Regions from separate parts of the Cupriavidus sp. GW823-FHT07B10 genome, predicted to be linked through region 1. Evidence: predicted binding sites of a transcription regulator. Region 1 holds the regulator's gene; each other region holds the start of a gene.
What was found. Region 1 encodes FNR, which switches genes on or off when oxygen is low (the NO sensors DNR and NnrR bind a similar motif). Its sites were predicted from a motif close to TTGATNNNNATCAA; they were not measured.
Positions count from the first base shown of each region.

Region 2: AC1Q6V_RS09305 (OmpW/AlkL family protein) is a predicted target of FNR. The motif match lies at 3,948-3,961, and genes of this name have one in related genera.
Region 3: AC1Q6V_RS20870 (universal stress protein) is a predicted target of FNR. The motif match lies at 5,747-5,760, and genes of this name have one in related genera.
Region 4: AC1Q6V_RS16840 (universal stress protein) is a predicted target of FNR. The motif match lies at 5,390-5,403, and genes of this name have one in related genera.

Region 1 covers NZ_JBXAGS010000021.1:80,575-88,441, reverse strand. The annotation lists gene scpB (SMC-Scp complex subunit ScpB) at 1-311, opposite strand, end outside; gene AC1Q6V_RS29765 (sulfite exporter TauE/SafE family protein) at 880-1,638, opposite strand; gene fnr (fumarate/nitrate reduction transcriptional regulator Fnr) at 1,717-2,442, shown strand; gene AC1Q6V_RS29755 (hypothetical protein) at 2,506-2,751, opposite strand; gene AC1Q6V_RS29750 (membrane protein) at 2,748-2,957, opposite strand; gene ccoG (cytochrome c oxidase accessory protein CcoG) at 2,987-4,459, opposite strand; gene ccoP (cytochrome-c oxidase, cbb3-type subunit III) at 4,509-5,426, opposite strand; gene AC1Q6V_RS29735 (cbb3-type cytochrome oxidase subunit 3) at 5,429-5,593, opposite strand; gene ccoO (cytochrome-c oxidase, cbb3-type subunit II) at 5,597-6,259, opposite strand; gene ccoN (cytochrome-c oxidase, cbb3-type subunit I) at 6,278-7,726, opposite strand.
Region 2 covers NZ_JBXAGS010000003.1:332,595-340,461, reverse strand. The annotation lists gene AC1Q6V_RS09315 (hybrid sensor histidine kinase/response regulator) at 1-2,299, shown strand, start outside; gene AC1Q6V_RS09310 (response regulator transcription factor) at 2,283-3,176, shown strand; gene AC1Q6V_RS09305 (OmpW/AlkL family protein) at 3,240-3,884, opposite strand; gene leuA (2-isopropylmalate synthase) at 4,230-5,927, opposite strand; gene AC1Q6V_RS09295 (autotransporter outer membrane beta-barrel domain-containing protein) at 6,519-7,867, shown strand, end outside.
Region 3 covers NZ_JBXAGS010000010.1:73,510-81,376, reverse strand. The annotation lists gene AC1Q6V_RS20905 (pyridoxamine 5'-phosphate oxidase family protein) at 385-837, shown strand; gene AC1Q6V_RS20900 (TPM domain-containing protein) at 968-1,819, shown strand; gene ald (alanine dehydrogenase) at 2,073-3,188, shown strand; gene AC1Q6V_RS20890 (universal stress protein) at 3,356-3,820, shown strand; gene AC1Q6V_RS20885 (carboxypeptidase-like regulatory domain-containing protein) at 3,873-4,352, shown strand; gene AC1Q6V_RS20880 (universal stress protein) at 4,697-5,149, shown strand; gene AC1Q6V_RS20875 (DUF1488 family protein) at 5,190-5,468, shown strand; gene AC1Q6V_RS20870 (universal stress protein) at 5,829-6,668, shown strand; gene AC1Q6V_RS20865 (PHA/PHB synthase family protein) at 6,907-7,867, opposite strand, start outside.
Region 4 covers NZ_JBXAGS010000007.1:58,674-66,540, forward strand. The annotation lists gene AC1Q6V_RS16810 (LysR family transcriptional regulator) at 1-339, shown strand, start outside; gene AC1Q6V_RS16815 (NADPH-dependent F420 reductase) at 787-1,404, opposite strand; gene AC1Q6V_RS16820 (SDR family oxidoreductase) at 1,419-2,150, opposite strand; gene AC1Q6V_RS16825 (LysR family transcriptional regulator) at 2,289-3,221, shown strand; gene AC1Q6V_RS16830 (LysR substrate-binding domain-containing protein) at 3,269-3,604, shown strand; gene AC1Q6V_RS16835 (universal stress protein) at 3,624-4,466, opposite strand; gene AC1Q6V_RS16840 (universal stress protein) at 4,499-5,335, opposite strand; gene AC1Q6V_RS16845 (universal stress protein) at 5,640-6,095, shown strand; gene AC1Q6V_RS16850 (zinc-dependent alcohol dehydrogenase family protein) at 6,103-7,116, shown strand; gene AC1Q6V_RS16855 (phosphoribosyltransferase) at 7,136-7,867, shown strand, end outside.

The DNA.
Region 1 (7,867 bases):
ACCGGCTGCCGGTAGGCAATGATCGCCAGTGTTTCCATCACCGCGCGCGAATATTTTGGCGGCTTTTCTGGATTCAGCCGATCCAGGTATTCACGCATTTCCGGCCGGCTCTGGAAGCGCCAGCCGCTGGCCAGGGCCACCAGTTCCACGCCGCGCGGCCGCCAGTCCTGGCGCAGTTCATCAAGCAGCACGCGGATGGTGTCTGCGCCGACGTCGTCGTCAAACAGCCGCCGCAGATCATTGACGCGCAACGGTTCCTGCGCGCAGATCAGCGCCGTCTCGAGGACGATCTTCGCCTCTTGGGTATTCATGTTGATGGTGTGCAGCCTGTCTTTGCACCTGCTCCCGGACGGATCCGGGGCACCGGAGATTTTGGATACAGCGGTGCGAAAGCCACCGCCATCTCATTGCGCAGCTAGCCGGATACCTGCTGCATCCAAGCCGTGCACTTCCCTATCTTTGCATCGAGTTGCCGGGCGTTCCGGCAGGAGATCGTTCGCATGCCGTTATGGGCCAGCCAGCGAACCTCTTGCGTAGCGCGTCCGCACATACCGGACGTCGCTGTCAGCGAACTGAAGGCCTCGGACGCAAGAAAAACGGGTATCGGGAGCAAGGCCGGCATCGCCAACACCGCAGTGCCAGCCGGACTTTTGAACCAGATCTTTTGAACCGGATGGACTGTGGGGACGGGACGGGCATCGAAAACCTTCCGCTTCCCCTGCCCTGAACTCACCTTCTGGTATGAAGGCCGCCTGGCGCTGCTCGCCCGCTGCTTACCGCGGCTCACAAGACACCGCGCGATACCGCAATGTTGGCGATTGTATGGCATTCCCGCCCCCGCCTGCAACCATCATCCGTTGCCGGCGCAGCGCCGGCGCCTCAGAACACCAGGCAGAATCCATGCTCGGCCAGCGAATGTGGCAACAGCACCGCTCGCGCAATGCCAAGGCCGCCGAACGCCATTACCGCCAGGCCGGCCCCCAGGCGCACGCCGGGACGTCGCGACAGCGTACGCAAATAGCCTGACAGGCCGGAGAGCACCAGCAGGTTAGGCAGTGTGCCGAGCCCGAACACGCCCATCACGAGTGCGCCGGACGCCGCATTGCCCGCCAGCAGCGCGAGCGTGAGCGCCCCATAGACCATGCCGCACGGCACCAGCCCCCACGCCAGGCCCACGCCGTATCTCCGCGCCAGGCCGCCGCGTGCGCGCACAAAGGACGGCATGCCGCGTGCCACGCCACCCAGCCGGCGCGCCACCGCTGCGCTGGCACGCGACGCCAGCCGCTCCAGCCAGTCGACGGTAAACGTGTTGCCGCGCAGCAACCGCCAGCCCGACCACAGCAGCATGACGCTGCCCGCGCCGAACAGCCAGCGCTGCACCGGCAGATAGTCCTGTTTCCACGCCGAAGCACCGACCGCGCCTAGCGCGGCCCCAAGCAGCATATAGGTCGAGATCCGGCCCAGGTGCATTATCAGCAACTCGCCGAGCCAGGCGGCACGGCTGGGCACCAGACTGATCGTCGCCGCCGCGCCGTGACGCTGCTCCACGGCCAGCGCCACGCCGCCGCACATGGCGGCGCAGTGGACCCCGCCCAGCAAAGCCAGCAGAAAAACGCTGATCAGTACGCCAAGTGTCAATTCTCACTCCCTACCACATCACATCGCACGGTAAAATGCCGTTATCGCGCCCTCGCTGCCATTTCTAGCAGGTTCCAATTGCTCACCTCCATTCCCATTACCGAGATGTCACCACGCTGCTCCACCTGTGCGATGGGGCAGCTGTGCCTTCCGGTCGGCATGTCGCAGCAAGACCTCGCCAAGATGGACACGCTGGTTCAGGAACGCATCCGTGTGCACAAGGGTGAAACCCTGTATCGCATGGGCGATCCGCTCACCGCGGTCTATGCCGTGCGCTTTGGCACGCTCAAGACCCACGTCACCACTGAAGACGGCCGCTCGCAGATTACCGGCTTCCACCTGCCCGGCGAAATTGTCGGTCTCGACGGGCTGGGCGAGATGCAGCATGCCTCCGATGCCGCCGCGCTGGAGGACACCGAAGTCTGCGTGGTCCGCATGAGCGAGTTGCAGTCCCTGTCGGCAGACCTGCCGTCGCTGCAGCAGCAGTTCCTGCGCCTGATGGGCAAGGAAATCACGCATGACCAACTGATGCTGGTCACGCTGGGCTCGATGCGCGCCGAGGAACGGCTTGCCGCCTTCCTGATCAACCTCTCTGAGCGCCTGTCGGCACGCGGCTATTCGGCGTCCGAGTTCGTGATGCGCATGAGCCGCGAAGAGATCGGCAGCTACCTGGGCCTGAAGCTCGAAACCGTCAGCCGCCTGTTCTCCCGCTTTGCCGAAGCCGGCCTGATCCAGATTCGCCAGCGCCACGTCAAGCTCGTGGACATCGACGGCATCAAGCAGCTCTACAGCCGCTCCTGCTAAGCGGCCAAGGCGCTGCCAGGTACCGCATGCGGACATGGCAGCGCAGACCTCACACCGATCCGCTTATTCCAGTTCGTCGGTATCGCTGAGCCGCGTCGGCATGGTGTAGAGCGTCAGTCCGCTGGACAACGCGCAGAACACCCAGGCCATCAGGAAACCAACGGTGTAGACCGATTCGCGGGACGCTTCGATCGGCTGGCCGAAGAAGTTCAGGTCACCGGGATCCACCACCGAAAACACCGTCGCGGTCGCGAACCCGGCCATCAGGAACGCCGGCCAGAGTACCCACATCAGCCAGCGCAACCTCATGGCTGCCTCACAGCGGCAGCCTTGGGCGGCGCGGCGTCGGCCTTCTCGACCACCAGGCCATGGCGCGTTGCACCCTGCACCGGCATGTCCGGATGCGTGGATGCCAGCCAGATCGTCACGCCACACGCCACCATCGCCACCAGCGGGCCGCTCATCAACAGCCACGGCCACGGCTCCTTCCACCACGGATTGCCTTGCTGACTCATCTTGCCCCCTTCATCTTGACGACCTAGCTTCACAAATCGCGCGGCACGATGAAACTGGTGGATTGCCGGATTTCGGCATGCCCCCGCTCCGTGCCTTCGCTCGTCACCGTCACGTTGATCTTGTGCGTGCCCTGCGCCGCGGCCTCGATCGGCACGCGGATCCGGATCGGCAGCAACCGGTTGGACGTCGGCGCCAGCGATTCGGCCTGCTTGTCGTATTCCACGGTCAGGTTCTTCAGTTCGTCGCTGTCGGCGCGCACGCTGATCTGCATCGGCGCTTCGGTGGTGTTGATCAGCTGCAGGCGATAGACATTCTCGATCCAGCGGCCTTCCACTTCACGGCCGAGCGCACCACGGTCGCGGATGATGTCGACCTTCAGCGGCGTGCGCAGCGCGATCGAAGCCATGAACCCGGCCAGCAACGCCACCCAGATCACGGAATAAATGACCACGCGCGGGCGCAGCAGGCGCTTGCGTGATGCCGCCGCGGACAAGCCCTTGCGCATCGCGTTTTCCGAGGTGTACCGGATCAGGCCGCGCGGATATTCCATCTTGTCCATGACCTGGTCGCAGGCGTCGATGCAGGCGCCGCAGCCGATGCACTCGTACTGCAGGCCATCGCGGATATCGATGCCCGTCGGGCACACCTGCACGCAGATGCTGCAGTTGACGCAGTCGCCAAGCCCCGCCTTGTGGTGGTCGGTCTTGCGCGACCGGCTTCCGCGCGGCTCGCCGCGGCCGACGTCGTAGGTCACGACATAGGTATCGCGATCCACCATCACGCTCTGGAAACGCGCATACGGGCACATGTACTTGCACACCTGCTCGCGCATGAAGCCCGCATTGCCCCAGGTGGCGAACGCGTAGAACAGCATCCAGAACGACTGCCACGGCCCCAGCGACAGGCTGAGCACCTCGCCGCCCAGTTCGCGGATCGGTGCGAAATAGCCGATGAAGGTAAAGCCGGTCCAGAGCGCAATCAGCACCCACAGGAAGTGCTTGGTCGCCTTGAGACGGAACTTGCGCAGGCTCCACGGATCGCCATCGAGCCGGATGCGTGCGATGCGGTCGCCTTCGACCCGCCGTTCGATCCACATGAAGATCTCGGTGTAGACCGTCTGCGGACAGGCATAGCCGCAGAACAGCCGCCCCGCGATCGCCGTGAACAGGAACAGCGCCAGCGCCGAGATGACCAGCAGCACCGCCAGGTAGATGACGTCCTGCGGCCACAGCACCAGCCCGAAGATGTAGAACTTGCGCTCGCCAAGGTCAAACAGCACGGCCTGGCGGCCATTCCATTGGAGCCAGGGCGTGCCGTAGTAGATCAGCTGGGTCAGGATCACCAGCCAGACCCGCCAGCTGGAGAATGCGCCCGTCACCGAGCGCGGGTAGATCTTGCGGCGGACTTCGTAGAGCGTTTCGTCAGAGGTCTCGCCCGGCGCAGCGGCCGACCGTTGCAGGTCGGCCGCCCGGGCCATTTCTTCGGTCCCGGGTGCGTTCATGGGCATGCTCTCCCGCGAGCTGCCAGCGCCCGCTCACATGAGTCGTCGGTCATTGCCCGGCTCCGCCCCCAGTATTGGACAAACCCCAGACATAGGCCGTCAGCATCCGGATGCGTTCAGGCGTCAGGATCTCCTCATGCGCAGGCATGTGGTTGTTATGGCCCTTCAGGATTGCGTCGACGATACTGCCTTCCGAGCTGCCATACAGCCAGACGTTGTCCGCCAGGTTGGGCGCGCCGAGCGCCTGGTTGCCCTTGCCGCCGGCGCCGTGGCATGCCACGCAGGTCGTCTTGAAGGCGCCCTCGCCACGCGACGCACGGATCGGGTCCGACGACAGGCCCGACAGCGAGCGCACGTATTGCGCCACGTCGCCCGCCTGCTTGGCGTCGATGGCCGCGGCAAACGGCGGCATCACGCCATTGCGGCCCTTGGTGATGGTCTGCTGGATGATGTCGGGTTCGCCACCATAGAGCCAGTCGCTGTCTGTCAGGTTCGGAAAGCCGCGGCTGCCGCGCGCGTCCGAGCCGTGGCATTGTGCGCAGTAGTTCAGGAACAGCCGCTGGCCGATCTCGCGCGCCTGCGGATCCGCCGCCACCTGCTTGACGTCCATCTTCAGGTACTTGGAGTAGATCTCGTTCTGCATTTTCTCCTGCGCCGCGCGGTGCGCGGCAAGTTCGCCCTGCGTGGAGAACTTCAGCACACCGGCATACGAACCCAGTCCCGGGTACAGCACCAGGTAGGCCAGGCTGAAGATGCAGGCCAGCAGGAACATCCACATCCACCAGCGCGGCAACGGGTTGTTCAGCTCGCGCAGGTCACCGTCCCAGACATGGCCGGTGTCTTCAGTGCCGCCGGCGGTCTTGGCGACCTTGCGTTGCGAGAACAGCAGCCACACGCACCAGACGATGCCGATGAGCGCGATAGCGGCAATGTAATAACTCCAGAATTCGGAAATGAAATCGCTCATGGCTAGGTGTTCCGGCTCGATGTTGTCGTGGTTTCGTCAGGCAGCGCGAACGGCAGCATGGCGGATTCCCGGTTAGCGGCCTGCCGGCCGGCGGACCAGGCCCACCAGCAGATCCCCAGGAAGACGACCATCGACACGACGGTCGCAATGGCAGTGATCATGGCCATGGCTTACTCCTTGGGTGCCGCAGCCGCGGCGGAATCCACGCGGACGTTGCGGCGGTTGGTGCCCAGGCCTTGCAGGTAGGCAACCAGCGCATCTTCTTCGGTCTTGCCCTTGAGCTCGTCTGGTGCCTTGGCGATCTCGGCATCCGTGTACGGCACGCCCAGGCGCACCAGCGCGCGCATGCGGGCCTGGATGTCGTTGGTGGGCAGCTCGGCCTTTTCCAGCCATGGGTACGATGGCATCACGGATTCCGGCACCACGTCGCGCGGATTGCGCAGGTGGATGCGCTGCCAGTCATCCGAGTAGCGCCCGCCCACGCGCGCCAGGTCGGGACCGGTGCGCTTGGAGCCCCACAGGAACGGGTGGTCGTAGACCGACTCGCCCGCCGTGGAGAAGTGGCCGTAGCGCTCGGTCTCGGCCTGCAGCGTGCGGACCTGCTGCGAGTGGCAGCCGACGCAGCCTTCACGGATATAGATATCGCGGCCCATCAGCCGCAGCGGCGAATACGGGGTGATGCCCGGATCCGGCTCGGTGGTGGAGTGCTGGAAGAACAGCGGCACGATCTGGACCAGACCCGCAATGCTGACCACGAGGATCGTGCAGATGATCAGCCAGCCGATGTTCTTCTCCAGCGTTTCGTGGGAAAAGAAGCGTTGTTTGTCGGACATCTTTCTATCCTGGATTGATCAGTGGGCAGAGGCAGTGATGCTGGCCGGAATCGGCGCATCCACGGCGGGCTTGCCGACAATGGTCTTGAGCACGTTGTAGGCCATCAGCAGCATGCCGGACAGGAAGCACAGGCCACCCAGCAAGCGAATCAGGTAGAACGGGTACTTGGCCTTGACCGCTTCGACGAAGGCATAGGTCAGCGTGCCGTCAGGCTGCGTGGCGCGCCACATCAGGCCTTCCATCACCCCGGCGATCCACATCGAGGCGATATACAGCACCACGCCAATGGTCGCGATCCAGAAGTGCCACTCGATCAGCCGGACGCTGTACATCTGCTTCTCACCGAACAGACGCGGAATCAGGTAGTAGAGCGAGCCGATCGAGATCATCGCGACCCAGCCCAGCGCGCCCGAGTGCACGTGACCGATGGTCCAGTCCGTGTAGTGCGAGAGCGCGTTGACGGTCTTGATCGACATCATCGAGCCTTCGAACGTGGCCATGCCGTAGAACGACAGCGCCACCACCAGGAACTTCAGGATGGGGTCGGTGCGCAGCTTGTGCCAGGCCCCCGACAGGGTCATGATGCCGTTGATCATGCCGCCCCACGACGGCGCCAGCAGGATCAGCGAGAACACCATGCCCAGCGACTGTGCCCAGTCCGGCAGCGCGGTGTACTGCAGGTGGTGCGGGCCGGCCCACATGTAGGTGAAGTTCAGCGCCCAGAAGTGGACGATGGACAGGCGGTAGGAGTAGATCGGGCGCTCGGCCTGCTTGGGAATGAAGTAGTACATCATCCCCAGGAAGCTGGTGGTCAGGAAGAAGCCCACGGCGTTATGGCCGTACCACCACTGGATCATCGCGTCCTGCACGCCGGCATAGGCCGAGTAGGACTTCCACAGCGACACCGGCATCTCGATGTTGTTGACGATGTGCAGCAGCGCGATGGTCAGGATGTAGGCGCCAAAGAACCAGTTGGCGACGTAGATATGCCGGGTCTTGCGCTTGACGATGGTGCCGAAGAACACGATCGCGTAGGCCACCCAGACCGCGGTGATCAGCAGGTCGATCGGCCATTCCAGTTCCGCGTATTCCTTGGAGCTGGTGATCCCCAGCGGCAGCGTGATGGCGGCGGCGACGATGACCAGTTGCCAGCCCCAGAACGTGAACGCGGCCAGCGGGCCGCAGAACAGGCGGGCCTGGCAGGTGCGCTGGACCACGTAGTACGAGGTCGCGAACAGCGCGCTGCCGCCGAAGGCGAAGATCACCGCATTGGTATGCAACGGCCGCAGCCGGCCAAACGACAGCCAGGGTGTGTTGAAGTTGAGTTCGGGCCAGATCAGCTGTGCTGCCAGCAGCACGCCGACGGCCATGCCGACGATCCCCCAGACTACCGTCATGACAGCGAACTGTCTTACGACGCCGTAATTGAAGGTGTCGACGCGTGAAGACGCGGCAGTGACATCCATTCAGACCCCCAAAGCTTAGAGAAAAGAAAAAACCTACTGACAGTGTGACTTTAGAAAAACCATGCTGCGTGTGCGTTGATCTTTATCAAGTCGCTCAGGGCATGCATGGAACCTGCGTGCTGGGCCCCGGTCGGAGGGCGC
Region 2 (7,867 bases), on a different contig from region 1:
GGGCTCGCTGGCGTGGTCGAACGTGTTCGCGCGGCTCACGCACAGTCACCCGGGCCGTGTGGTGTGGCTGGCGTTCAATGTGCTGATCGCCGTAATGCTGATGGTGATGGGCGTGTTCGAGGCCATGGAGCAGGTACTGGCGCTTTATGCCCACCTGGCCGTTGCGTGGGTCGGCGCGATCTGTGGCGACCTCGTCATCAGCAAGCCGCTCGGGCTTTCTCCCAAGGACATCGAGTTCCGGCGCGCCTACCTGTTCGATATCAATCCGGCCGGCTTCGGCGCGATGATGCTGGCCTCGGCGTTGTCGATGCTGGTCCACCTGGGGGTGTTTGGCGACACACTGCGACCGGCGTCGGTTGGTGTGGGACTTCTGCTGGCGATCGTGTTGCCACCGTTGATCGCCATCGCCACGCACAGCCGCTATTTCGTTGCGCGCACGCCGGTCGATTTTGGCCGGCGCCACGCCGTGATCCGTTGCGCGATCTGCCGCAATCCGTTCGAGAAGGAGGACGTGGCAGCCTGCCCGGCCTATCGCGGCCCGATCTGCTCGCTCTGCTGCACGCTCGACGCGCGCTGCGGCGACCGGTGTAAACCGGGCGCCAGCGCACAGGAACAGATCGCCACTGCGCTCACGCGCGTGCTGCCGGCCGGCACGCCACCAGTCATGGCCCGCCGGATCGGCAAGTTCGGCCTGATGCTGGCGGGGATGGTGTTTGCCTTCGGCACCTTGCTGTGGCTGCTCTATACGCAGGAGCAACTGTCCGGCCCGGTGGTGCTGGCTGCCGCGCCCCGTGCCAGCCTGTTCCTGAAGATCGGCGCCGGCCTGATGCTGTTTGCTGCCGTGGCCGCGTGGTGGCTGGTGCTGGCCAATGAGAGCCGGGCGGTGGCGCAGGAAGAGTCGGAGCGCCAGAACCAGTTGCTGCAGAAGGAAATCGACGCCCACCGCCGTACCGATGCGCTGCTGCAAAGCGCCAAGGAAGTCGCCGAGCAGGCCAACCTGGCCAAGAGCCGCTTCATCACCGGCATGAGCCATGAGATGCGCGCGGGCCTCAATTCGATCCTTGGCTACTCGCAGTTGCTGCTGCGCACGCCGGCGCTGCCCGCCGCATGCCGCGAGGACGTGCGGACCATCGGCCGCGCCGGCGAGCACCTGTCGAGCCTTGTCGACGGCCTGCTGGAGCTGTCGCGCATCGAGGCGGGCAAGCTGCGGCTGGAACAGGATGCGGTGGCGCTGGAAGACCTGCTGGACGAACTCGTCCGCATGTTCCGGCCACTGGCAGCGGTGCGCGGGCTGGCGTTCCACTATCGCGTGACCGGCAAGCTGCCGGCGCACGTGCATGGCGACGCCAAGCGCTTGCGCCAGATCATCATCAACCTTGTCACCAATGCCATCAAATTTACGGAGCACGGCGACGTGTCGCTGACCGTGCGCCACCAGCGCGAACTGGCAATGATCACGGTCAGCGATACGGGTCCTGGCATTGCCGCGGAAGACCAGGCGCGCATCTTCGATCCGTTTGAACGCGCCACGCCGCATGACGATCGCGAAGGCATCGGCCTGGGCCTGGCCATTGTGCGCCTGCTGGCAGACCTGATGGGTGGAGACATCCGCGTGCGCAGCGCACCGGGCCAAGGCAGCGAGTTCTCCGTGCGGCTCTATCTCCCGACCGTGGCCGCGGCGGTGACGTGCCCGCAGCGGGCGCCCGCGCCGCCAATGCCGGCGGGAGCGCGCGTGCTGATCGTCGACGACCGCAGGGCCCATCGGGCGGTGCTGCGCGGCTTCCTGGCGCCGCACGGGCTGGCCGTGCATGAGGCGGGGGATGGCGCCGGCGTGCTCCCGGCGCTGTGCCAGTGGCGTCCGCACCTGGTGCTGCTCGACCTGAACCTGCCCGATGCATCGGGTTGGGACCTGTGCCGCCAGATCCGCGCCGAAGCCAATGCGCCGCAAGTGGTGATCGTCTCCGCCAACGCGCACGAAAACACGGAAGAAGCGCGCGCGCTGCACGGCTATCTGGGATTCGTCAGCAAGCCGGTGCGTGAGCGCGAACTGGTCGAGATGGTCCGACGCGCGCTGACGCAGCCGCAGCCTGCGCTCACCCCGGCGCCGGACCTGTTGCGTGAGCTGCTGCAACTGGGCGCCACCGGCCGGCTGCGCGCGCTGGAGGCCCAGCTTTCAGAACTGGCGGAAGGCGGCGGCGCCGTGGCCACGTGGGCACTGCAGATGCTGGCGCTCGCGCGGACCGATGGCACTGCCCTGACCGCATCACTTGGCGAGGCGCTCCATGCATCCCGAACCTGACACCTTTCGCCCGTTGCCGACGATCGAGACCCGCGTACTGGTGGTCGACGACGATGCCGACGCGTGCGGCTTCCTGACGCGCGCGCTGGGTGGCGAAGCCATGCTGGTCCACACCGCCGCGAACGGCAACGCGGCACTGGATGCGCTGACGTCCTTCGCGCCGGATGCGGTGCTGCTGGACGTGGACATGCCGGGCATGGACGGCTTTGCCGCCTGCACGGCGCTGCTGGACCGCCACGCGGACCTGCCGGTGATCTTCATGACCGGACTTGGCGATACCGGTCATATCGTGCGCGGTTTCGAAGTCGGCGCATGCGACTACGTGACCAAACCGGTGGCGATTGCCGAGGTGGTGGCGCGCGTGCGGTCTCATGCGGGCAAGGCACGGCTGGCGCGCAGCGCACGGGAGGCCGTATTCGGCAGCACGGTGCCGATGCTCGCGGCCGGCATCGACGGCCGGCTCCTGTGGATAAACGGCAGCGCGTCAGCCTTGCTGCAGGCCCAGGGATGGCCGGTAGCGATTGCCGGCGCGGTACTGCCTCCCGCGCTGCGCGACGCGGTGTTCCGCCTCTGCAGCGAAGCGGAAACTGGCGCTGATAGTCTTCACCTGCGCCGGTTGACAGGCGAGGCGGGCGACGTGGTCGTGGTGGAACTGTCGTGCAGCGGTCTGGCCCCGGCCGGCCCGGCCCTGACACTGCGCGAGGCCGAGGTGATGGCCTGGGTGGCGCGCGGCAAGACCAATCGCGATATCGCCGACATCCTCGGCATGAGCCCGCGCACGGTGAACAAGCACCTGGAACACATCTACGAGAAGCTCGGCGTGGAAACGCGAACGGCGGCAGTCGCCGCCACCCGGCGCAACTTGGGGACGGCGTGACGTGCCGTGCGCCAAGGCAAGAAGGGCCGGCGTTGCCGGCCCTTCTTGCCAGTCGGATCCCGATCAGAAGCGGTAACCCACCCCCATGCTGAACAGCCACGGATCCAGGTTCACCTTGGATACCTTGACATCCCCCGCCTTCACATCGCTCGACAGCCAGATCTTCTTGATGTCGGCGTTGAGAAACCAGTTTTTGGTCAGCTTGTAGTCCATGCCGATCTGCAGCGCGGGACCGACGCTCCAGCTATCGAGCTGCAGCGAGTTGTTGGCGATGTCCGCGCCCCAGATGCGGGTGAAGTTCAGGCCCGCGCCGATATACGGGCGGAAGGTGCCGTTGGGGATGAAGTGGTACTGCACCAGCAGCGTCGGCGGCAGATGCTTGAAGGTGCCGACCTTGTTGCCGTCCAGGTAGACGTCCTGCTTCTGCGGCACTGTCAGCACCAGTTCGGCGGCGATGTTCGGCGTGAAGAAGTAGGTGACGTCGAACTCGGGAATCCACTTGTTGTTGACCGTGATGCGGTCCGACGGGCCGACGCCGCCGACGGGGTCGGAGCTGTTGGCCATGTCGAGATAGGTGCCGCGCAGGCGCACCATCCAGTTGCCCTGGGCATCGTCCGCGGCGGCGGCAGGGGTGGCGAAGGCGCCGAGCATGGCGCAGGCGGCGATGGCGGAACAGGTGACCCGGGTGCGGAGAGAGAGTGTTTTCATGAGGTTCTGCTTGGTCTGGTATCAAATCCGGACCCAGTTTGGCCGAGCAGGCCGGGTTGGGCTTTGACCCAAGACAAGTAGAAGGGAACGTGGGCTGGCTGCGTCGCGCAGGCGCTACAGCGAGGAAGGCGCCGTGGTGTGCCAGCTGCGCCGACGCTTCTAAACACATGCGGAATTATTCGTGGCGCGGTGCGATGCTGCCCCTTACGCTGTGCGAAAGATCCGAGCACGCATGCAGCGTGTGCGGATCGGCACCGAGCATGTCGTGGGCGTCCGCAAGGGCGTCTTTCCGGGTGTGCCCCGTGGGGGCGGGGCACACCGGTTTTCTTGCGGCGGCTTGCGGTGTCAGGCGTCGGCGGCCTCGGCGGACTGCGGGGCCTGCGCCGCGCCAAAGCCGGCCTGCAGGTGCCGGTTCACGCCCGAGATCACCGCGCGCAGCGATGCCGTGACAAGGTTGGCGTCGATGCCGGCGCCGAACCCCGTCGGCGAATCGCCCACGCGCACTTCCACGTAGCAGGCCGCGCGTGCATCCGCGCCGGCGCTCATCGCATGCTCGTGGTAATCCATCACGCGTACCGGCAAGTCCAGCGCATTGACGAAGGCATCGATGGGCCCGTTGCCGGTGCCGCGCACGCTGCACGGCTTGCCGTCGCGCACCATCTGCACTTCGATCTCCGTGGCGCCGCCGCTGTCAGACACCAGCTGGTGCGATACATAGCGCAGCGGTGTCTGCTGCGCGAGGTACTCGCGCTGGAACAAACCATGAAGATCATCGGCACTCGCCTCGAGCCCGGTGTCGTCGGTCATGGCCTGCACCGCGCGGCTGAATTCGATCTGCAGGCGGCGCGGCATGTAGATGCCATGCACCTGCTCCAGCAGGTAGGCCATGCCGCCCTTGCCGGACTGGCTGTTGACGCGGATCACCGCGTCATAGCTGCGGCCCAGGTCGGCCGGGTCGATCGGCAGGTAGGGCACTTCCCAGATGCCGTCCGGCTGCTGCTGTGCAAAGCCCTTGCGGATCGCATCCTGGTGCGAGCCCGAGAACGCGGTGAATACCAGGTCGCCCACATACGGGTGGCGCGGATGGACCGGCAGCTGGTTGCAGTGCTCAACGCACTGGCGCACTGCGTCGATATCGGAGAAGTCCAGCCCGGGTGCCACGCCCTGCGTATAGAGGTTGAGCGCCAGCGTCACCAGGTCGACATTGCCGGTGCGCTCGCCGTTGCCGAACAGGCAGCCTTCGACGCGGTCCGCGCCCGCCATCAGCGCCAGCTCCGCGGCGGCCACCGCGGTGCCGCGGTCGTTGTGCGGGTGCACTGACAGCGCGATGTGTTCGCGCCGTGCCAGGCGGCGGTGCATCCATTCGACCTGGTCGGCGAACACGTTGGGCGTGCTGCATTCGACCGTGGTCGGCAGGTTCAGGATCATTGGCCGGTCCGGGCCGGCCTGCCAGGCGGCAGAGACGGCGTCGCTGACTTCCAGCGAGAAGTCGAGCTCGGCCAGGCTGAAAGTCTCGGGCGAATATTCATAGGCCCATGCCGTGCCAGGCATGGCATCGGTCAGCGACCTGATCAGGCGCGTGCCCGAGACCGCGACCTCCTTGATCTCTTCACGCGAGGCATTGAAGACGATGCGCCGCCAGGCTGGCGCGATCGGGTTGTACAGGTGCACCGTGGCCCGCGCTGCGCCGCGCACGGACTCGACGGTGCGGCGGATCAGGTCTTCGCGCGATTGCGTCAGCACCACGATGTTGACGTCTTCGGGGATGCGCTGCTCCTCGATCAGCATGCGCACGAAGTCGAAATCGGTCTGCGAGGCGGCGGGGAACGCCACTTCGATTTCCTTCAGGCCGATTTTCACCAGCTGCTCGAAGAAGCGCAGCTTGCGCGCCGGGTTCATCGGCTCGATCAGGGCCTGGTTGCCGTCGCGCAGGTCGGTGCTCATCCAGCGCGGTGCGCGCGTGATGGTGCGGGCGGGCCAGGTGCGGTCAGGGATGTCGACGGTGGCGGCGGGGTGGTACTTGGTGGCGGGATTGCTGAGCATACGGGGTCTCCTTCCTCGCTAAGGGAAGTAAAGGAAAAACGGAAGAAACGGTGGCGAAAGGCTGCCGAACTGCCACGGGGCACTAGGCCCGGCAACCGGTCGATAGGCTTAGCAGTAGCGAGGAAGCGCGCAGGGCGCGGCCCGATGCCAGGGCAGCCAGCACGCGCGCGCGGGCAGCGATGCGGGACGCATCGGCAGCCTGGCTGAGTGTGCTGGTGTAACGGTTCATCGTGCCTGGAGGAGGAGGGCCGGGGCCGCTCGTGGTTGGTGCGCATCCGGCAGGAGCCGGATGACTGGCAAAGGTTAGTCGACAAGGCCGGCCCCGGTCAAGCGTGGGGGAGCGCCGGGTGCGAACGTGGCCCGATCGGGCGACTGCCATGCGCGGGTTGCGCCAAACGGCTGGGGCCAGGTTGCGGCCGGGATCCTGCCGGTCATGTTTGCCTCGCCCGAATGGCGGTGCCGCTGCGCTGAAAGGATGAATCACGCGCATGCTCTGTGCGCTGCGCCTCAGTCCTCTGGCCGGTATTGCGCTGGCACCTTTGTGCCTAGGCTGGTAGCGCGGGAAAAAACACATGACTGGGGGGGAACATCATGAGACTGAGAACGTGGGCATCCTGGCTGGCGGGCGCTGCCATGACCATGCTGCTGGCAGCGTGCGGTGGCGGCGGTAGTTCGAGCACGCCCGCCACGCCAAACGCAGGCGGTTCCACGCCGCTGACCTATACGGTGAAGATGAGCGTGACCTCGGGCGAGGTCGGCGTCGGCCGCACGATCACCATCAGCGCGCTGGCAGTGGACAGCAACGGCATCGACGTCTCCGGCAACACCACCTTCAACTGGACCAGTACCGACAGCGGCATTGCCACCGTGGAGCCGAGTGCCACCACGCCGGGCAGCGCCGTGGTCAAGGGCATTGCAACCGGGACGACCACCGTCCAGGTGGTGGCGAGCGTCAAGGGCGCCGACAACACCACGGTGCAGCTGCCCGCGCAATCCGCCACCATCACCGTGGTGCCGGCCTCGGCGCTGAGCTACAGCCTGGCGATCCCGAACAGCAGCCTGTCGATGAGCGACGGGCAGGAGCTGCCGGTCAAGGTATCGCTGGTCGACAGCAACGGCGCCGATGTGTCCGCCAGCGTCAACAGCTGGGCATGGTCCAGCAGCGGCTCCGCGGTCCAGGTCACTGCCAGCCAGAACAGCGCCACGCTGAAGGCGAGCAACAGCTCACCCACTGCCGTGGCCACGGCCAGTGTCTCGGTATCGGTGACAGCACCGGACGGGCATGCCATTGCCGGGCTGATCGCGGTGACAGTGCAGACGAACGGCGCCGCCGCCTATCGCGTGGTGACGATTAAGGGCGGCCGCGAGGTGAATGCGCTGCAGGTCTTCAGCAACCGTCCGGAAACCTTCACCTCGCGTGTGCTGCGCCACGATGGCCAGGACGTGACCGCGGAGTTCGACGGCGCCTGGACCTACACGGCGACCTCGGCCACGCTGTCCGCATCGGACGCGGCGGGTACGCATGACGCCACGGTCAGCACCAGCCTGGCCAACGACAAGGGTCCGGTCCAGAGCAGCCTGACGGTGACGGCTGTCAGCACCAGGCTCGGCGAACGCCGCAGCGCCACGCTGACGGTGACCGAGAACCCGGTCTGGGCGCTGGTTGGCGACAACCAGGATCCGATGACGCTGCTGCTGATGCCGCCGATGAGTATCCCGGTGACCGCGCGCATGAAGCACCTTGGCGACGATGCGCAGTACACCGCGTGCATCAACTGGGCGTGGACCAGCACCGGCCCGGTGGAGTTGTCGCCTGGCGTCGCGGATCATCAGAAGAACGTCACTGGCACAGCGCAGGGCGACTTCACTCTTACCGTGACCTGTAATGCCGTCGCCGACAATACGCCGCTGAAGCTGGTCTTCTACGGTACGGTCAAGTA
Region 3 (7,867 bases), on a different contig from region 1:
ACCTCCCCCTCGGCCACGCTGCCCATCACCAGGTGCCGGAAGCGGTTCCCGGGTGCGGGAGCGCAGACATTGCTTCCGGCTTAGGCGGGGGGTAGGCCGGTTGATGCGGGTCAGCGGGCGGGCGGTCGGCCGGCCAAGGGGACTCTGGGCTTCGTTGACAGCCATCAACACGCATGCGCTTGCGACCGCTACTTTGGAAATAGCCCATAGCCGAAGCCGAGGTAGCTGGGGGGAGAGGCAAGACATGGGCCTGAACCAGCCATTGCTGTCGTGGAATGAAGAAGATGCGGGGCATTTGTCCAGGAACGTGCCGGCTGGAGATCGCTCCCCCGGCCGTGCCGGCCCCGTTGGTGTTGTTTGTACTGGCGTAACAGGTGACCAAATATGGACGAAGAGACCAGACAGAAGATCCTGACCTTGTTGAACCAACACAGGATCATGACGCTTGCCACCTTGAGGCCGGATGGCTGGCCTCAGGCTACCACTGTGGGTTATGTGAATGAGGGTCTCACGCTCTACTTCCTCTGTGGTCCGGGCAGCCAAAAGGCGGCCAATCTGGCATTGGATGACCGTGTCTCGCTGACAATTGATCACGACACGCCAGATCTCATGGCGATTACCGGCCTGTCCATGGCGGCGCACGCGCAACCGGTGGTCGATGTGGCCGTAGCGGAGAGAATCCTCCGGATGTTCCCATTGAAGTATCCGGAGCAGATTGCCTTGCCAGTGCCGATGCCAACCGCGGAGGACGTCCGAATATTCAGGGTGACCCCGACAGTCATTTCCGTGCTCGACTATTCCAAGGGCTTCGGACATACGGATCTTGTCAGCTGCTGACACCTGGGTCCGCTGAGGGAAGTCAAGAGACCTTTCGTTGCGGAGGTGTGCCGTGCGCAAGATGTGGGCGGTGCTCGTCATGCCAGCCATTAGTCTGGGCCGCTGCGGCCAGCGCCCTCGGTGGTGCCAGTTGAACCTGCGCACGGCCGCGCGAGGCCTGCTTCTGGTGCTGACTGCCTTCGTGTTTCCCGGAGCCATCGCCGAGGTTGCCGTTCCGTCATTGACGGCGCGAGTGACTGACCTGACTGGTACGCTAACGCGCGCACAGCAGGCGTCCCTGGACCAGACGCTGCAGGCCTTCGAAGCCAGGAAGGGAGCTCAGGTTGCAGTTCTCATGGTTCCCACTACCCAACCGGAAACCATCGAACAGTATTCGCTTCGCGTGGTCGAGCAATGGAAGCTGGGACGTAACCGCGTTGATGACGGCGCGCTGCTCATCATCGCCAAGGACGACCGCACGCTTCGTATTGAGGTGGGTTACGGGCTCGAAGGCGTCCTGACTGACGCCGCGAGCAAGCGCATCATCAGTGATGATATCGTGCCCCGATTCAAGCGGGGCGACTTCTATGGCGGTGTGTCTGCGGGCATCGACCGCATGCTTGGGGTCATCGAAGGGGAGCCACTGCCACCTCCGGAGGAAAGAGCAGGGGATACGGGTGACCCCGTCCGGCAACTGATGCCAATCCTGCTTGTGCTCACTCTGGTTCTGGGTGGGTTACTGCGTTCCATGCTGGGGCGCTTCCCGGGTGCAGTCGCGACGGGTGGGGCCGTTGGAGTGGTCGCGTGGATGCTTTCTGGCGCCATCTTTGCCGGCATCGTTGCAGGGGCAATCGCGCTCTTGTTCACGCTGATGGGTGGCCCGCACATGCGCTTGCTGGCTATCGGCGGCCGCTCGGGAAGATATGGCGGCCGGTCGGGCCCCGGGGGATTCGGCGGCGGTGGCGGCGGCTTTGGCGGTGGTGGTGCTTCCGGCAAGTGGTGATGGCAAACATCAATCACATCTTGCGGCGTCCGCCGAGGGGGCGAGAATGGCGATATTTGGATGTGAAATGGCTGGGCAGCTATGTAACCCTTGGGCCCTATAATTATTTCGATATCTGCCGACATCGAGGCTGCCATGCAGGTGTCGCCGTACGTGTGGCCACGGACAGGCCTCGGTGCATCCGGCCGTGGACTGAGGATTCAAGCACCTGGTGCGGAATCTGCCGGAATTACCACCCGCGTGAGCAAAGGCCATGTGGATCGGCGTGCCTAAAGAAGTCAAGGACAACGAGTACCGGGTTGGCCTGGCGCCTGCCTGCGTGCGCGAACTTGTCAGCCGCGGTCACCAGGTCATGGTCCAGGCCGGGGCCGGGGCCGCGCTTGGCCTTTCCGACGCGCAATACGAAGCGGCTGGCGCGAAGCTGGCTGCCGATGCGAAGGCCGTGTACGACCGGGCCCAGATGATTGTCAAGGTCAAGGAGCCACAACCACGCGAACTGGCGCTGCTCAGGCCCGGGCAGATCCTCTATGCATACCTGCACCTGGCCGCGGACCGTGAGCTGACTGCCGCGCTGCTGCAATCCGGCGCGGTCTGCATCGCCTATGAGACGGTTACGGGGCCTGACGGTGGTCTGCCGCTGCTGGCCCCCATGAGCGAGGTCGCCGGCCGCATGTCGGTCCAGGTGGCGGCAGCCTACCTCGAGAAGCCGAACGGCGGCATGGGACTGCTGCTCGGCGGCGTCCCGGGCGTCGCGCCGGCACATGTCGTGGTGATCGGCGCCGGCGTGGTGGGCGCCAATGCTGTCCAGATCGCGGTTGGCATGGGGGCGCGCGTGACGGTATTGGACAAGAATATCGAACGACTGCGGCATCTCGGCTCCGTGTACGGCAATCGAGTCGTGACGGTCTACTCCAGCGCTGACAGTATCGAGCGCGCGTTGCTCTCGGCCGATGCGGTCATCGGCGCGGTGCTGGTGCCTGGCGCCGAGGCGCCCAGGCTGGTCACGCGTGCGATGGTCGCGCGCATGAAAGCGGGTTCGGTGCTGGTGGATGTGGCGATAGACCAGGGAGGCTGCGCCGAGACATCGCGCCCGACCAGCCATACGGATCCGACCTATGTGGTGGACGGCGTGCTGCACTACTGCGTGACCAACATGCCGGCAGCGGTGGCGAGGACCTCCACCTTTGCCCTGAACAACGCCACGATCGGTCATGCGATGGCCCTTGCCGACAAGGGATGGTCCCGCGCGCTCTCAGACGACCCCTACCTGCGGGCCGGGCTGAATATCTGTCGCGGGAGTGTGACTTATGCGGCCGTCGCAAGCGCCCATGGCTACGCCCATGTACCCGCCGAGCAGGTGCTGACCTGAGCGCGGCCGCCAGTATCGGCCGACACGTTGCTGTCGGCCACCCCTGGTGCAGCAGCACTGCCATGAGCCGAATCACAGCGGTGTGGCTGGCTTGGTTGACTGGCATCAACCCGCATGTCCTTGCGACCGCTAATTTGGGATGAACCACAGCCAAAGCCGAGGTCGCCATGTACCGCCGCATTCTCCTAGCCCTCGATGGCAGCCGTTCATCCTTGAATGCCCTGGAGCAGGCCGTGTCGATGGCGCTGACCACCGACGCCGAGGTCAGCGCCATGTTCGTCGTCGACGACAGCGACCTGTTCTTCGAGGTCAGCCCGGGTGACCGGCACTGGCTGATGGCCGACATCATTGCCTATGGCAAGCAGGTGCTGGCTCGTGCCGGCGAGCGCTTCAGTGCCGCCGGCGTGCGCTGGAGCAGCAGGTTGGCCGAGACGCCCGGCACCCCTGCGAAGATTGCCGAGGCGATCATCGCGGAAGCGGACCACTGGAGCGCGGACCTGATCGTCATGGGCACACACGGCCATCGCGGCGTGCGGCGCATGGTGCTGGGCTCGGTCTCGGAGCACGTGGTCAGCAAGACGGTTCGCCCCGTGCTGCTCGTTCGGCAGCAGTCGCGCGGCGATACGCCCTGACCGTTCGGTTCCGGCCTGCGAAAACCCCAATAATTCTTCCGGAGTGACGCAAATGCAGGTTTCAAGAAGCCTAGGCCTCGGCCTGTCGTCGCTGGCGATTGCCGTTGCGGCGGCGGGTTGCGCCACTCGCGCCGCGCCCGCTGGCGTGCAGATCATGGAGCAGCACGGCGTTTCCTACGTATCGGGTGGAGACGATGAGGCGGGCATGCAAAGCATGCTGGCCATCGCCGCGCGTTTCAATGTACGGCTGACGATGGTGGATGCCGGGCGCGGGAAGCCGCTGGGCGGTGCCACGGTGGTCGTGGCCAGCCAGGAGGGCCGCCCGGTGCTGCACACTACGGCTAGCGGGCCGCTGTTCTATATGCGACTCAGGCCGGGTGCCTATCGGCTCGCGGTCGGCTACCAGGGGCGGGACCAGATGCGCGACATCGTCGTCGCTGGCGAGCCGCTCGAGGTGACGTTCCGGCTGCCGGTCAATACGCTCGAGGACGACTGGCTGCTCTGCGCCACGACACCCTGTCCGCGTCGCTGAGCCTGCCGCTCGGACGTGTCGCCGCGGGCACGACACCGCGCAAGCAAGTTCGCGGCGGTTCAGGGACGATCCCGCGAAAGAGAAGCGACGGAACTGGAAGGGGAAGAAGAAGCGCTCAGGCTTCGTTCGGGGACAAGCAGGCGAGCCGCTCGGCGTGGGCAGGCCTGAATCCGCGAGCCGCAACCCCTGCGCGAAGACTGCCGATGCGCGCGCGACCAGCGGCGGTTGGAGCGCGGTACCGCGGCTTTGACACGTATCAACAGCAGTTGCGCCGGTTGCCCTACGCTGCATTTAACCAGTCCAGACCCGAGTCGCCACAGGCTCCCATCGCCGGAGAAACCGCTATGTACCAGCGCATCCTTGTCGCCATGGACGGCGGCGCCGCATCGGAACTTGCCCTGGAACAGGCCATGATCATCGCGCGCGCCGCCAACGCCGAAGTGGAGGTGGTCCATGTGGTCGATGACCGCAGCCCGTTTCTGGATGCCAGCAATCTGGATCCGGTGAGATTGATAGAGGACCTCACGACGGCGGGGCAAAGCGTTCTCGCTGCCGCCGCCGGCCGGCTTGCCGCAGCGGGTATTCGCCACGTAACGCGGCTGCTCGGTAAGCCTATGGTCGAGGGCGACGTTGCTGCCACGATCGCTGCCGAAGCCAATGGCTGGGGCGCTGATCTGGTTGTGATGGGTACGCACGGCCGCCGGGGAGTGCGGCGACTCGTCATGGGCAGCGTCGCGCGAAGCGTGATCAACCTGGCCGTCGCGCCCGTCCTGCTTCTCCGCGCCGAGGAAGCGTAAGCAGGCGAACAGATTTTGGAGGGCATTACGCCAGAGAGCTATGCATACGATCGACTTTTCCGGCGAGACGCCGGATTACTGCCCGACCGGGCCAAGCCTGCGGTGTGCCGTGAAGGTGGATGGCACACCGGCGACCTATGAGATCACTGCCGAGGCGCTTGAGGATCATTTCGGCGCACGCTCGTACCGCAGTGAAGATTTGCTGCCGGCATTCATGAGCAACCGCCAGGACATTGAACGCGTCGCGGGAGCGCTGTTCGAGATGACAGGTGCGCGGCACATCGTGCTGCACAGCGGCCATTTTCGCTTCGCGGTGTGAGGCGCACGTCCTGGCCGGCGGCAGCCGCCACCGGGCGGTGCGCGTCCTTACAAGGAGCTACCCATGAAGAATCGCTTGCAGTCATGCACACCGGAGAAACGGCCAGGATGGCGCAGGCTTGCCGCCTGCGCGTTGGTGCCGCTATGCACAGCGTGTACCGCCGTACCGGACCTGCTGCGGCCGCCGAAGCCACGCACCGCCGCGCTGGCGGCAGGCAGCCTGGGCCAACTCGTACCTGGTGCCAGCGGTATTGCCTGTAGCGCGGACACGAAGACGGCTTGATGCACGACAAATCCGGGGCGGGGTGGCGATATAGATTCAAGAAAAGCTCCGTCCGGGGCTGCCTGATGGAGTCAATCCATGGACTACGCAACGATCCTGGTTCATCTCGATGCCGGCCGCCGCGTGTACGACCGGCTGCACCTCGCCACCCGGCTGGCGCTGGAGTTTCATTCCACGCTGGTTGGCCTGCTAGCCGTCGGCAAGCCGGATCCCACCGCCGTGCGCTACCTGGTGGACGGTGACCGCAATCTTGCCTCTTACACCGAATGGCGGCATCAGGTCGGCGAGCGGGCCCGTCACGCCCTGATGGGCGCAACGGACGAGGTAACCGTCATTACGGAATGGCGGGCGCCGGACTGGGCCACGGCGGCAACGGTCCAGGCAGAGGCGCATCGGGCGGATCTTGTCATCCTCGGACAGCGCGATCCCACTGATGAAGCCGCCTACGCCGAGCCCGGCTTTGTTGAATCCATTGTGCTGGGATGCGGGCGGCCGGTGCTGGTGGTTCCGTATGCGGGCCGGTTCCCGAGCGTTGGCAAGAACATCATGGTGGCGTGGAACGGCAGCCGCGAGTCGGCGCGGGCCATCCGCGATGCGCTTCCGCTCCTGCAGCGCGCGGGCACTGTGGAGGTGGTCTCGTGGACACCGTCTGGGGTTCTGAAGGGGACATGGGTTTCGCCGCCTCAGCATGCCGTGGACTGGCTGGGTCGGCATGGCGTGGCGGTGCAGCTTTGCACGCTTGGAGCGGAAGACGGCGAAGACGTCGGCCAGATGTTACTCTCACACGCCGCGGACCGAAATGCTGACCTGATCGTCATGGGGGCCTACGGGCACAGCCGGGTGCACGAGCTGGTCCTTGGCGGTGTCACCCGCACGTTGCTTGAGTCGATGACAGTGCCGGTCCTGATGTCGCACTGATATTGCCGCAGCGCCTCGGCGATGCGATGAAGTGAGGTGCGGTGCGGTTCGGCTGCTGCCAGGGAGCGGGATGTGGGACACAACCGAACACTCCACCAGCTTGCGCGGGGTTTCTGGAATGAGTTCCTTAGGCGTCGGCCGGCATTTCCCGTGTCCGACGGCATGTTTCCATTCGATCCGGCTACCCGAAAGTTTGCCCGCTCGCAAGGTTGCCAGGCGCAGCACAGTGAACAAGAGGCTAGGGTTCCAGCACGTAGGTACCAGGAGCGTCCGCGAGCCCCTGGCCCGGCGCCTGTCGCGTGCAGCGCGCTGTCGAGTGGGCCACTAGCCAGTCATGCCACGCCGGCCACCAGGAACCGTCGCGGTACACAGCCACGTTGAGGAATTGCTCCGGGCTCAGGTAGGGCGCGGCGGGCAATCGCGTATGCACATGGTAGCGCCGGCCCGGGTGGCCCGGCTCGGACACGATGCCTGCGTTGTGGCCGCCCGAGGTCAGCAAGAAGGTCAGTTCAGCCTTGGTCAGTAAGTGCAGCTTGTACACGGAGCGCCAGGGCGAGACGTGGTCGTGTTCGGTGCCAACCACGAAAAGCGGGAGGTCGAGGTCCGACAGGGCGACGGGCTGTCCGCCCACGCACAGCTTGCCGGTGGCCAGCTCATTGCCCAGGAACAGCTTGTGCAGGCATTCCGAATGCAGGCGGTAAGGCAAGCGGGTGGTGTCGCGGTTCCAGGAGACCAGATCGTTGGCGCGCAAACGTTGGCCGAGCAAATACTCGCTCATTACGCGCGACCAGATCAGGTCCTGGGCGTTCAGCATCTGAAAGGCAGACTTCATCTGAGGCCCGTCCAGATATCCCTGACTCCACATGAGGGCGTCGAGCGTGGCGAGCGAGCTCTTGTCGATGAACAGGCCCAGTTCGCCCGGATCATGGAAATCGGTCTCTGCCGCAAAGAGCGTCATGCTGGCCAGTGGCCCGCCGGCGGCGTCGCGGGCCAGCATGGCGGCACCCGTGGCAAGCAGGGTGCCGCCCAGGCAATACCCGGCGGCGTGGACGTGCGCGCCGTCGCAGCGCGCGTGCACGGTGTTGAGCGCGGTCAGAAGCCCGGCCTCCAGATAGGTGTCAAGCCCGAAGTCGCGGGCCGAGGCGTCCGGGTTCTTCCATGAAATCATGAACACGGTATGGCCGCTCTCGACCAGGTAG
Region 4 (7,867 bases), on a different contig from region 1:
ACCCGCACCGTGGCGGAGTACATGTTCCGGGACCACCTGTTCACGCCGGCCAAGGTGATCACCCTGGGCAGCAACGAGACCATCAAGCAGGCCGTGATGGCCGGCATGGGCATCAGCCTGTTGTCGCTGCACACGCTGGGACTGGAGCTGCGCACCGGCGAGATCGGGCTGCTGGACGTGGCCGGCACGCCGATCGAGCGCATCTGGCATGTTGCGCATATGTCCAGCAAGCGTTTGTCGCCGGCCAGCGAGAGCTGCCGCGCCTATTTGCTGGAGCACACTGCGGAGTTTTTGGGGAGGGAGTACGGGGGGCTGATGCCCGGGCGGCGGGTGGCCTGAGGTTCCAGGAGGGTTGGCTGGGATTAGAGAGCCATCCGTCCCGTCCCGGTCGGAACCCACTGGGCAGCGGCGGCTGGTGAAGGCCTTCGGATGACAAAGGCTAGAGAGAATTGCGAATCCTCTTGATCAAGCTGCAGCTTGTTCGGACTGCTGCAGAGCATTTCCCCTCGGACTGAGGCGAATGTCTGGCGCGGCCGCTACGAGGGCAGTCTTGATGGCGGTTGGTCATACTGGGGAATGAAGGATAACCGCAGCTTCGGCTGCGGTTATTTACTTTGGACGCCTGCTACAACGTTGGGCTGGCTGGACCGTCCCTTGTCGGCCAGAAAGCGACGGCCGGGCCCTCAGGCTGAATGGCCGAAGCTCTGACACAGCGGACGGTATGGAGCTTGCCGGACCGTCGATAGCGAGTTCCTCTTTCGATTGCTTCCAGGCCCGCCTTTCAAATCAACCCAACCTCACCAGATTCAGCGCCGCCAGCGGTCCTCCAGGAAACTGATGCTGCCTTCCGCCCACATCAAGCGAACCCAGATCGATGCCAAAGAAGCCAAGACGATCGATCAACCTAGCCACCTCGACCTTGGCATTTGCATCGTCACCGGACAAGAACATCACGCGCCGGCCACCTTCTGCTTGCGGATCGCCAGCAACCAGCGCGGGTTGCAGGTGATTGAACGCCTTGACAACTCGCGCGCCGGGTACGAGGTCTGCAAACAACTCGCTCGAGGAGCGGCCATGCAGGTCCGCGGGGCGAAACAGCGGGGCCTCGATCGGGTTGTTGGCATCGATGACAATGCGTCCGCCGAAATTGGGCAACCCGCCCAGCGCCTGCGGCAGCTTCGACCAGTTCACCGCCACCAGCACGATCTCCTGCGCTGCGGCTTCCTCGCGCGTGCCAGGGCGAATTGAAGGCCCGATTACGTTCGCGGCATCGCGCAGCGTTTCAGGCCCACGGCTATTAGCAACCACCGCCTGGATGCCGTGCCGTGCCAGTGCCGTGGCGAACGCCATGCCTATCGCGCCCGCGCCGATGATGCCAATGGTCTTTCCGTAGCTTGCTTGCATGACGTACTCCCGGTTTAGGCGGTGAAACCGCCATCGGCAACGATCTCGGCACCGGTGACGAAGGCTGCGTCCGGACCAGCGAGGAACGCCACCACGCCGGCAATCTCATGGGGCTGCCCGTATCGGCCCAAGGCAATGCCGGGCCCTACGATTTCGCTGACCGGGCCGCCGGCGGGATTCATATCGGTGTCGGTCGGGCCGGGGTGGACGGTGTTGACCGTGATGCCTTTCGGCCCCAAATCGCGCACCAGGCTGCGATTGAAGCCTGCGATCGCACCCTTGGTCAGCGTGTAGAGCGATGCCGTGGGAAACGCCGCATAGCGCGCCATCGACGAACCGATGTGGATCACCCTCCCGCCCGTCTTCATATGGCGCACGGCTTCCTGCGTGGCCACGAATACGCCGGTCACGTTCACCGCAATCATGCGCTCATAGGTGTCGAACGAGATGTCCTCGATGGCACCGCCCAGGCCAAGGCCGGCGTTGTTGACGAGGATGTCGAGACCACCGAAGGCGTCGACCGTCGCTGCCACGGCCCGGCGCACCGCGGCGGGATCGCCGGAGTCTGCGGCGAGCGCTACAGCGCGGCCGCCGGCCGCTTCAATCTCGCGTACCACCATGGCGGCCTTTTCCGGTGAGGCACTGTAGGTCAGCGCCACGGCAGCGCCATCGGCGGCCAGGCGGCGTGCAATGGCGGCGCCGATAGAGCGCGAACCGCCGGTAACAAGGGCGATCTTGCCCGTCATGGGAAGTGTCTTTTGAGTCATTTCTTTCTCCGTTTGAGATGAATCACAAGGTGTGAACGGAGTATGGGCGCTCGATTCCATGGTGATTAGCTATGAATGACTGGAATCATCTTCAAGCAATCATGTAAGCTGAGCCAGATGGAAACCCTCGCCAACCTCGAATCCTTCGTGCGCAGCGCCGAAACCGGCAGCTTTTCGGCGGCGGGTCGCCGACTTGCCCTGACGCCCGCGGCCGTCAGCCGCAACGTGGCGATGCTCGAGCGCAACCTAGGCGTGCGACTGTTTCAGCGCTCCACACGCAAGCTGACACTCACCGAGGCTGGCGAGCGCTTCCTGGCCTCCATCGGCGGCAACCTCGATGCGCTGCAAGCCGCCATCGCCGCGATGTCGAATGATCACGGCGAACCGGCTGGCGTACTGAAAGTCAGCCTGGCCCCTTCTTTCGGCGTGGCTTACGTGATGCCGTTACTGCCCGATTTCCTGAAGCGTTACCCCGCGATCCGCCCGGAATGGCATTTCGAGAATCGTGCGATCGACTTGATCGCCGAAGGTTTCGACGCAGCCATAGGCGGGGGCTTCGATCTGGCGCCGGGTCTTGTGTCGCGCCCACTGGCACCGGCGCATATCGTCGCGGTGGCGTCGCCTGCGTATCTGCGGGAACGCACGCTGCCTGCCGATCCGTCCATGCTGAGAGCCATGGATGGCATCGTCATGCGCTCCGGACGCACAGGACGCACGCGCCACTGGACCATGCGCGATGCCGCGGGCAACGAGGTTGCCGCGACCATGCCAGAACGCATCGTCGTCAGCGACCCGGCCGCCATGCGGGAAGCCGCGCTACTGGGTCTAGGCGTGGCGCTGCTGGCGGTACCCGATGTGCTGCCATGGATTGAACGTGGCGAACTGGTACGCGTACTGCCGCGCTGGTACGCCGACGCCGGCGCCATTTCGTTGTACTACCCTACGCGCACCCTGATGCCCAGCAAGACACGCGCATTTATCGACCACGTTGTGGAAGCCTTTCGCCGCGACGGACTAGCGCAGCGGCTGGCTGGCAGCCTCGGCATTTAGAGTTGTCTACCAAGGCACACCGTTTCGGCGTCCGCTCTGGCCCAAACTTGAGTCACCCGCCAAACTTTAATGAAGGGCAGGAGTGGGTCGGTCAGAGACGGCCACGCTTTGGCGGCGGGCATCCGATCAAGCAGGCGGTGATGGCCGGCATGGGCATCAGCCTGTTGTCGCTGCACACGCTGTCGCTGGAACTGCACACCGGCGAGATCGCGCTGCTGGACGTGACCGGCACGCCGATCGAGCGCATCTGGCATGTCGCGCATATGTCCAGCAAGCGTTTGTCACCGGCCAGCGAGAGCTGCCGCGCCTATCTGCTGGAGCACACGGCGGAGTTTTTGGGGAAGGAATATGGCGGGCTGATGCCTGGGCGGCGCGTGGCTTGAGGTACCGGGAGGGTTCGCCTCAGTGCGACATGAAGACAGGCAAGCCTGACTGCCGCAGCAGGGCGCGGGTGGTGCCGCCCAGCACCAGCTCCCTCAACCGGGAGCGGCCATAGCCGCCGGCGACCAGCAGGCCGGCCTGAACCTTGGCCGCAAGCTGTGGCAGAACGTGGTCGGGATCGCCCTCTCCGACCAGCAGACTGGCGCGGATGCCATGGCTGAGCAGCCATGCTGTCAGCCGATCGGCGCTGTCACGATAGGCCTCTTTCTCACCAGCAGCGCTGTACTTGCCAGCGCTGACCACCAGGACGGTAACGGCGCTGGCATGCACAAGCCACGGCAGTGCGTCCGCGACCGCGCGCGCGGCCTCCCGGCCGCCGTTCCATGCGATGGCGACATGGCCGCCAAGTCGCGGGCCGGACCCGCCCGGCACCAGCAGGATGGGCCGGCCTGCATTGAGCATTGCGTACTCCGCGACCCCGGCCAGCAAAGCCGGCACATCGGCCTGTGCCGAGGGCGCTGCGGGCAGGATGAGATCGGCGAAGCGGCCCTCGTCGGCAAGCGCCCAGCCAGACTCGGCTTCGACAACGATGTGCCGGGTGGGAATGGCCGGCGACACTTGCCCGGTCAGCGTTTCGAGTGCGTTCCTGTGAGCCGCAGCCAGCTTGTGCAAATGGTTCGCGGCAAGCACGCCGTATTGCCCGGCTTCTTCGCCCGCCCCGCGAAACGGCTCCAGGTGCGTTCCTGTTGCCGTCAGTCCGACCACGCTGCCGCCGGACTTTTCGGCAAGCCGTGCTGCCGTTTCAATGCGCGCGGACCGTGCAGCATCTTCGCTCAGGTCGACAAGGAAGGTTCTGAAGTCCATGACGTGATTCCACTCTTTGGTTTGACCTTGCATCATCGTGAAAACAGCACCGGTGCCGTCATCGAGTCAAGCAGCGTACGCGTGACACCGCCGAGCACCAGTTCCCGCATGCGACCGTGTCCGTAGGCACCCATCACGATCAGGTCGGCATCGAAATCCGCCGCGCGCGAAAGGATGAGTTCGCCGATGGTCAGGTCAGCCCCACCGGGACCGTGTTCGATTTCCACGGCGACGCCGTGGCGCTCCAGCACGCGTGCGGCGTGGCCGACCGGGGTGGCGTCGGCTCTGGCCTCCTTGGCCGCGGTCTGTGCGCAAAAAATGCGCGCCTGCGCGCCGGCCATCAGCGGCACGGCGTCGTGAAGCGCCCGCGCCGCCTCGCGGCTGCCATTCCACGCCACGATCACGCGCGTACCCAGCGATGGAAACGTGCCCGCGCACGGCACCACGAGCGTCGGTCGGCCGGTCTCCAGCAGCAGCGATTCCAGCAGTTGCCGGGCCACCGGACCTTCCGTATTGCCGGGGTCGTACTGGCCGGCAACGACCAGGCCGGCCTCGCGGGCCTCGCGCAGCACTGATGCCACCGCCCCCTGCTCCGCGGCGCGCCACTCCGCGCGCACCGGCATGGCCTGGGTTGCAGCCAGAAACTGCGCGCGGACGTCTTCCCTGACCTGCTTGCGCCGGGCCAGATCGTCCGCGACATATTGCTGCGCGCCGTCCATGAGGTAGAACCAGGCAGGATCGGGAATGAAACCTGCGTACATGCCGATCAGCCGGCACTGGCCGGCCGCCGCAAGTCGCCCCGCCACTTCGAGCCGCTGCCGTGCCTGCGGACTGCTGTCCAGATGCACCAGGATGCTCTCGTAAGCCATGATCGCCCTCCCCCTCAACTACAGACCAGTCTAGGCAGCAAGGCCGACCGGCGCTTGACCCGGATCAACGGGCCAGCCATGCGGCGACATGGCTCAAGTTCGTCCTGATGTGCGGTGGAGGCTACTGCGATCAAGGTATGTAAAACCGTCAAGCCATGCGGCCATCACTTCTGTCTGCGGTCAGTTTCTCGCGGCGCCTGCCCCTTCGGGTTGACCTATCTCAAGCGCATATCGAGGCCGGCGCCTACGCTGAATGCAGCGAATCGCAACATCGAGCACACCCTTGCCCTTCAGGAGATCCATCATGTACCAGCGCATCCTGCTCGCCGTCGATGGCAGCCGTTCTTCCGACCTGGCACTGAGCCAGGCCATCATCATCGCCAAGGCAACCGGGGCCGAGGTCAAGGCGTTGTTCGTGGTAGACGACAGCGATGTGTTCTTCGAGGCCAGTTACTTCAATCCAAAAGAACTGGTCGACAACATCACCGCGCACGGCCGCAAGGCGCTGGATGCCGCCTCAACCAGGCTCAGCGAAGCAGGCGTGCGCAATTCGGTGAAACTGGATGAGAAGCCGGTGGCGCCGGGCCGGATCTCGTTGACCATTGTCACCGAAGCCGATGCGTGGAATGCCGACCTGATCGTGCTTGGCACCCACGGCCGCCGCGGCGTCCGGCGCCTGCTGATGGGCAGCGTGTCGGAAGGCGTGCTTGCCAAGACCAGCAAGCCCGTGCTCCTGGTCCGCAGCGAAGTCGAAGGTTAGGCGCGCCATGCCCCACCAAACCATGCGTGCGATGGTCTTCGAGGGCGCAGGCCTGCCGCTGCGCCTCCACCACTTGCCGGTTGCCGAACCGGGGCCCGGCGAACTTCGCATTGCCGTGGGAGCTTGCGGGGTGTGCCGGACCGACCTGCATATCGCCGACGGCGACCTGCGCCATCCCAAGCCGGTGCTCATCCCGGGACATGAAATCGTCGGACAGGTGGATTCGTGCGGCGCCGGTGTCACCGTCTTCAAGCCGGGGGACCGCGTCGGTGTGCCCTGGCTCGGACATAGCTGTGGCCATTGTCGCTACTGCCTGCGTCATCACGAGAATCTTTGCGACGCACCGCTGTTCACTGGCTATACCCGCGATGGCGGCTATGCGGAGTACGTTGTTGCCGACAGCGGCTATTGCTTCCGGATTCCGCCCGGCTACGATGACGAACACGCCGCGCCACTACTCTGCGCGGGCCTGATCGGCTACCGGACGCTGCGCATGGCGGGCGCAGCCAGCCATGCGCAGCGCGTCGGCATCTACGGCTTCGGCGCCGCCGCCCACCTGGTGACGCAGATCGCGGTGGCGCAAGGCCGCGAAGTCTACGCCTTCACCCGCACGGGCGACGCAGGCGCCCAGCAACTCGCCTACCAATCCGGTGCGTGCTGGGCCGGCTCGAGCGAGCTCGAGTCGCCCGTGCCGCTGGACGCCGCGCTGATTTTCGCCCCGGTGGGCGCGCTGGTGCCCAAGGCGCTGCGCGCCGTGGACAAGGGTGGCATCGTGGTCTGTGGCGGAATTCATATGAGCGATATCCCAAGCATGCCTTACCAGCTGCTTTGGGAAGAAAGGCGCCTGTGTTCCGTAGCCAACCTCACGCGTGCCGACGGCATCGCGCTGATGGATATCGCCGCCCGGACGCCGCTGCATACGCACACCACCGCGTATCCGCTGGAGCAGGCCAACGAAGCACTGGCCGACCTGCGCGAGGGCCGGCTTACCGGCGCCGCCGTCCTGAAAGTCCGTCAATAGATCCCTGGCAGATAGATCGATGAGCCGTTACCAGACACGTTTTCAGGCGCGTGAGCATGCGGGCTCGGAGCTCGCCTGGGCGTTGCGCGCGTATCGGGGAACCGATGCCCTGGTGCTGGCGATTCCGCGCGGCGGCGTGCCGGTCGGGCGTGTTGTGGCCGACGCACTGGGCGCTGACTTCGACCTGGTGATGGCGCGCAGGATCGTTCCTGGCGTAGCACTGGACGACTCTGGCGCGACATGGTGCACGGACGCAATGGACGCAAATGGCGGCGCCGACAGCCAGCGTGATGCCCAGTTCGACCAGCTTCGCAGGCAGCGCGCCGTGTATACGCCGGTCCGCAAGCTGGCGGATCCGGGCGGTCGCGTGGTGATCGTCGTGGATGACGGCCTGGTGAGCGGCGCAACGATGTATGCGGCCCTCGCCAGCCTGCGCAAGCGGCAACCTGCCCGGCTCATATGCGCGCTCCCGATCGCCACCCCAGCCGGGCTGGACCGGGTCCGCGCCCTGGCCGACGAAGTCATCTGCCTGGATACTCCGGACCGCATCGAAAACCTCGCGCACTTCTATCATGAGTTCCAGCTGGTCAGCGACGACCGCGTGCGACAGTTGACAGGGATACCGCCAACGCAGCCCCGGACCCGTGCCCGGCCAGGTGCGGTGGCGGGCGTGCCGTCGTTGAGCAAGGCGATGCTGATTCCGTATCAGACCACTCGGCTGCGGGCCATGCTCGAAACGGCCCCGAACCCG